2 regions of the Ignatzschineria larvae DSM 13226 genome follow, and region 1 is predicted to be linked to the other one. Evidence: riboswitches for the same ligand, from Rfam matches in the RefSeq annotation. Region 1 holds a riboswitch; the other holds the start of a gene.

Region 1 (3,181 bases):
TATCGTTTCGGTCGGGATGTTTGAGCATGTTGGTCCTAAAAATTATTCTGAATATTTTGATGTTGTACGTAAAAATATTAAGGAAGATGGTCTGTTTCTACTGCATACCATAGGTTCTAATTATAACAAGATCAATGTTGATCCTTGGATCGAAAAGTATATTTTCCCTAATGGTATTTTGCCATCAATCCAAGGAATTGCGAATGCAAGTCAAAGTAAGTTTATAATGGAGGATTGGCATAATTTTGGTGCAGATTATGATCGAACCTTAATGGCATGGTATGAGCGATTTGTGAATGTTTGGCCAGAAATTGAGAATAATTACACACCAAGATTCAAACGCATGTTTAGCTACTATCTTCTTGCTTGCGCGGGTGCATTTAGAGCTCGTGATATTCAATTGTGGCAAATTCTTTGGAGCCCAAATGGTGTTGATGGTGGTATTAGAGTCCCTCGTTAATCTATCAAACTTTAAGTTAAGCTAATTCATAAAAGATAATCCCCTAATATTGATCTATAAAATTATTAGGGGAATCTTTATTATAGTTCTATGTCAATAACAATATAGAGACAAGAAATAGTCATTTAGATTATGAGAATCCATTAAATTATGCTGTGATTTTTTCTGCTTGGAGCGATGACATCTTTTTAAGAATAAAGTTCAGGAGTAGGCCGTAAAGCGGGAGGAAGAAGATAGCACAAATCAATAATTTAAACGCATAATCCACGAGAGCAATTTCCTGCCAATTAGCCGCCATAAATGGATCATCGCTTTGATAAAATGCAATGAAGAAGAAAACGATTGTGTCTATAAAGTTACCGGCAATTGCCGCTGCACTGGGCGCAACCCACCAACGGTGATTTCTGCGAAGATAACTAAAAACAGTAATGTCCATTAATTGTCCCACAAGATATCCAGCAAAACTAGCAAGTGCAATTCGTGCGACAAAAAGATTGAAAGTTGATAGCTCATTAAAACCTAGCCATTCGCCTTTGAAAAAGATCACTGAGATAACATAGGAGATAATAAGTGCCGGAATCATCACGACAAAAATAATGCGGCGTGCAAGTGAAGCGCCAAATACTCTAATGGTTAAATCTGTGGTGAGGAAGATGAAGGGGAATGTGAAAGCGCCCCAAGTAGTATGAAATCCGAATATGGTGAAGGGAAGTTGTACAAGATAGTTGCTCGAAGCAATAATCAGAATATGAAAGAAAGAGAGCTGATAGAGCGCTCGTCGTCTCTCCGCTTGCGTAAATTGATACATAAATTTTAATTCCTTAGTTTTTTTGCGTGGGAGGTTCTCGAACCACGAGGTGCTGTATTGTAGCCTAAAGTGGAGTAATAAAAAAGCCGCAATAGTATGCGGCAATTAGACAAATAATTTGTAGTTATTTACACGATATCCATAACCTATCTCGAGTTATTTAACTATTGGCTCTAATATTTGACATCATTGACCACATCATTAATATTCTTATGATCCTTTTCTGTAAGGATGTAGTCTGTCACTTTGATGTTCCATTTTTCATCTTTACACTGCAGACCTTGTAGATTGCAACCATCTACAGAGTAAGTTGCAATTCCTAATGAACCAAAATTATTGGTAAATTCTGCGTGTGAAGATGGGCGTAAAATAACTTGAATAAATTCATACCCTTTTGCTTCATAAGACTGAGCCGCTAATTTTAATGTGGCTTCTCTATCACTTTTAGTAACAGCCTCCGGTGCATAGATATCGACAACAATCGCTTTTTTATCGTTATCTGTAATTGGTGTCTCTTTTATAGTGGTAATCTCTGCTGCATGTAGTGATGATAAGAAGGAGAGTGCTAATATTGTTAACAAACTTTTTTTCATGACTAAAATCTATCCTCATATTTTTTGATAAATTGATATTGCGGCTAAAAAATGGAACGTATAAATTAGAAAAAGCCTTAATACTTTTAATTCTAATAAGTTATTTTTTGTTCATATTTGTCATATAATAATATACTTTCCCTTTTTTGTCTCTGAAAGAATGTTTGTTTTGGGTGTAGTACCGTTTTTAATAAGAATACTGTGAATATATATTTATTTAGGTACAGATAATCTCTTTTCTATCGCATTTTGTAACGCAATAATTTCTTGCGTAATAGCTGGAAATTGCGAGATAATTGGCACTGGTCTAATGGTTATTGGATTATTATATTGTAGGGAGTTTGCTAATACTTCAAAGAGATAGATTAGAGAAGCAATTTCCGATTCGGTCGGTATATTTCGGTGATCCACTTCGGCCGCATGCTCTAATAAAAATGCAATCTTTTCAATAGAATAGATGATCGGCCAGTAGTATTCGATTAGCGCTTTTTTAAGCGGAATTTCGCCAGAGGCAGCATCATACAGTGCTGTGAGATTTGTAACATTCGTTCGCATTTTGATAATACGATCATGGATTTGTTGGTGAGAAGAAGATGTTTCTGGAGAGAATAGAAGCAATAACATTTGAGATTGATTGCGAAGCGTGCGCATCATGATCCGCGGGATTCTAAGCGATGCAGTTCTTCTACCCATTAAAATAACGCCAATAAGGCCAATAATACTACCAATGATTACATCGATCATGCGAGCACTTGCAAAGTAAAAAGCGGAAAATTCTCCGCCGGTAATTGTTTCTGCAAGAATTAACGCATTGGGTGTAATAAAGATAATGGCAAGTCCATAATTTTTGACAATAAAAAGTTCAGTGAGCGCTGTAAATAATAGAATGGAGAGTGCCACCGCATAGCCTGAGGGGTGAAAATGGAGAATAATTGTGGCGATGATAATGCCGAGTATTGTTCCCATTGAGCGTTGCAAAGCTCTATGGAATGTAGCAATCATTGAGGAGCCAGACATCACGGCAACACAAGATAGAGGAATCCAGTAGGATCTAGTAAAGTCAAAGCTATGGGCAATAATGGTCGCAATAGAGGTGATAATACCAAATCGAATAGCGGTAAGAAAAACAAGAGAGTTACGATCAAGCGTATTGAGCAAAATCTCTTTGATTGTAATGCGTTTTTCTAGAGAAATAGGTTTCAGATTTTCGGCAGGATCATTGATGATATTCGCCATAGTCTGATAATAGTTTTGTAACGCTATGTCCGATAGCTGTGGAATGGTGAAAAGTGAGGATTTTTTGAGGTTGTTTTTTAAAGC
Region 2 (3,181 bases), 820 kb from region 1:
ATTAGTGGCGAAGGATTAGTCTATATTCTTCAATCAACAGTCACAAACTTCATTAACTTCAAACCCTTAGGACTTGTACTCTGTATGATGATCGCAGTCGGTTTAGTCCAAGAGGTTAAGCTAGCTGATGTTGCTATTAAAACATTACTCCTCAATGCGCCTCGTCGGTTTGTAACAGCTTCTATCTTTTTAGTGGGCATTGTGGGTAACTTAGCCTCTGATGCCGCCTTTGTGTTAGTGCCTCCCCTTGCCGGTATTATTTTTGCCGCAACAAAACGCAATCCGGTTGTAGGAATCTGTGCCGGCTTTGTGGCGGTTGCAGCGGGTTTTACAGCCAATATCTTTATTGCCGGGACGGATGTATTACTCTCTGGCGTTACCAATGAGGCTTCCGCAACGATTAATGGGGCTGAAATTACACCGGCGGCAAACTGGTATTTTATGCTTCTTTCAGTGCCATTTCTCACCATCATGAGCTCTTGGATTACGGAAAAGCTGATTGAACCCCGCTTTCCCGTAGAGGAAGATTTTGGGGCAAAAGCCTCTGATGAGAGTCAAAAATATGCCGTTTCCGATCGAGATCGCCGGGCGCTTAAATATACAGGGCTCTTTGCGCTACTCTTTATTGCGCTCTTAGTCATTACGATCTATCCCGAAAATTCCCCACTGCGTGGTCCTTCAGGGGGATTAGTGCCCTCTCCATTCTTAAGTGGCATGATTCCGATTATTATGACTTTCTTTATCAGCTGCTCAATCGTCTTTGGTGTTTTAGCTGGCACAATTCAAAGCTTTGATGATCTGCCAAGATTAATGACGAATGCTCTTAAAAATGTAGGGGGTTATATCGTATTAGTCTTCTTTATTGCCCAGTTTATCGGTTGGTTTAACTGGACAAATCTCTCACTTTGGCTTGCGGTATCCGGTGCTGATTTCCTTTCAAGTGTAGAATTACCCTCCATCGTGATGTTAGGAGCGCTCATTATTCTGTCAGGCTTAGTCAATCTTGTAGTCTTCAGTGGATCAGCACAATGGGCGATGATGGCACCGATCTTTGTACCTCTATTGATGCTCTTAGGCATTGAGCCTGATGCCATTCAGATGGCCTATCGAATTGGTGATTCCACGACCAATGTCATCTCCCCAACAAACCCCTACCTCCCGATGGTGCTAGCGCTTATCGCTCAATACAACAGCAGAGTCAAATTTGGCACATTCCTATCGATTATGTTCCCCTACTCGATTATTCTCGTCACCACTTGGGGTGCACTCTTCTTAGGTTATTACGCATTAGGATTACCCTTAGGGCCGATGTAGTCATCGGATAACCTATTTGATATAAGATCTAATCAATTGATAGAACCTCGGAATTTTCCGAGGTTTTTTATTACAAAACCAAATGATATATTGATTATTAAATTAGCATATTCGTAAATATAAATGTCATTTGTAAAAATTTATTTATAAAAAATTCTATTTCCCTTTAGCTTCTTTTTTAAAGTTTGCTATACTTTTGCGACGCTATTGAAGAGGTTCTAGCGCAACCCTCTATAAAAAACTAAGGAGATTCATGTGAAACAGCAGCGAGCAATCGTCGTATTTAGCGGCGGTCAAGATAGCACTACTTGCCTTTTCTGGGCAAAAGAGAGATTCCAAGAAGTTATTGCTTTAACGTTCGATTACGGACAACGCCATCAGCAAGAGGTGCAACATGCTAAAGCGATTGCCAAAGAGCTTGGCGTAGAATGGCTTCCTTTCCAACTCGATCTCTTCTCTAAACTCACGCAAAATGCTTTAACCAGCAATCAGGTCAACATCGAACAGAAAGCGGGAGAATTACCTTCAACTTTTGTTCCCGGCCGTAATCATCTCTTCTTCTCTATTGCGGCAATGGTGGCTTATCAGAGAGAAGCTCAACATATTATTGTGGGTGTCAGTCAAACCGATTTCAGTGGTTATCCTGATTGCAGAGATAACTTTGTAAAATCCCTCAATGTCACATTAAATTTGGCAATGGAGGCCGATTTTCAAATTCATACGCCGTTAATGTGGTTAGATAAAAAAGAGGTATGGGCACTCTCTGATCAATTAGGCGCATTTGATTATATTCAACAAAAAACACTGACCTGCTATGAAGGGATTCCTGCTTCTGGTTGCGGTGTTTGCCCGGCCTGTATTTTACGGCAAAAAGGATTAGAAGCATATTTAGCAGAAAAGGGGGAATAAGATGTTACAGCAATTCTACCCAACGCCTGCCCATCCTTTTCGTTATGAGATGAATAAGGATCTTCATTTTGCAGCCGCCCACCATATTCCCGATCCATCCGCCGGCATCTGCCAACAAGTTCATGGCCATACCTATTTTGTCAATATCACAATTGTCGGAGATACGCTAGATGAGTGTGGTTTTTTAGTGAATTTTCAGCTGATTAAAAAGCTGGTTCATGCCCCCTATGATCACACACTACTCAATCACCATGAGGATTTTAGTACGCGCCCACCTTCCACTGAAGTGGTCACCGAAGCCATTTGGCGACGAATACAAGATCATCTGAATACCCTTCCCCACCAGCCCCGTTGCCTCCAAGTATTAGTACGCGAAACACCGACAAGTTATGTCTGCTATCGACCCAAAGCGGAGGATTTTATATGAACTTCCCGGTATTAGAGATTTTTGGCCCAACGGTTCAAGGTGAGGGAATGGTCATTGGGCGCAAAACTTGCTTTGTCCGTTTTGCTGCCTGCGACTATCAATGTGTTTGGTGCGATTCGAAATTCACTTGGGATGGATCTGTTAAACCTACCTTAATGAATAGTGAAGAGATTCTGACAGCACTCATTGCATTGCAACAAGATCATTTACAACACAATCGTGTAGATCATATTACCATTAGTGGCGGTAATCCTGCGCTCTTTAAGGGATTAGATCAATTGGTGCACTTACTCCATCAAGCGGGTTTTAAAGTTGCGATTGAAACCCAAGGATCTCATTGGAATGAAGCACTCTTAGAGATCGATGAGGTCACTCTCTCCCCTAAACCCCCTTCAAGTGAAATGATCACCGATTTCCCGTTATTAACTCAAATTATTCAGCGATTAAAAGGACGGAATATCTCCCTTAAAGTCGTCATTTTTAATGATGAGGATTTACGCTATGCCGAAGAGATCTACCAGCTTTATCCGG

The links. A riboswitch is a leader RNA that binds a small molecule or an ion and turns the genes downstream of it on or off. The one in region 1 is predicted to bind preQ1.
Region 2: it holds a riboswitch for preQ1, as region 1 does, so the genes downstream of both, queC (7-cyano-7-deazaguanine synthase QueC) here and WMO13_RS06160 (7-cyano-7-deazaguanine/7-aminomethyl-7-deazaguanine transporter) in region 1, are expected to answer to the same signal.

Annotation. Positions count from the first base shown of each region.
Region 1 is NZ_CP150637.1:1,511,724-1,514,904, reverse strand. It holds gene cfa (cyclopropane fatty acyl phospholipid synthase) at 1-460, shown strand, start outside; gene WMO13_RS06160 (7-cyano-7-deazaguanine/7-aminomethyl-7-deazaguanine transporter) at 609-1,268, opposite strand; PreQ1 riboswitch class I at 1,276-1,320, opposite strand; gene WMO13_RS06155 (hypothetical protein) at 1,442-1,861, opposite strand; gene WMO13_RS06150 (FUSC family protein) at 2,075-3,181, opposite strand, start outside.
Region 2 is NZ_CP150637.1:2,330,682-2,333,862, forward strand. It holds gene WMO13_RS09630 (AbgT family transporter) at 1-1,314, shown strand, start outside; PreQ1 riboswitch class I at 1,521-1,565, shown strand; gene queC (7-cyano-7-deazaguanine synthase QueC) at 1,570-2,223, shown strand; gene WMO13_RS09640 (6-pyruvoyl trahydropterin synthase family protein) at 2,225-2,650, shown strand; gene queE (7-carboxy-7-deazaguanine synthase QueE) at 2,647-3,181, shown strand, end outside.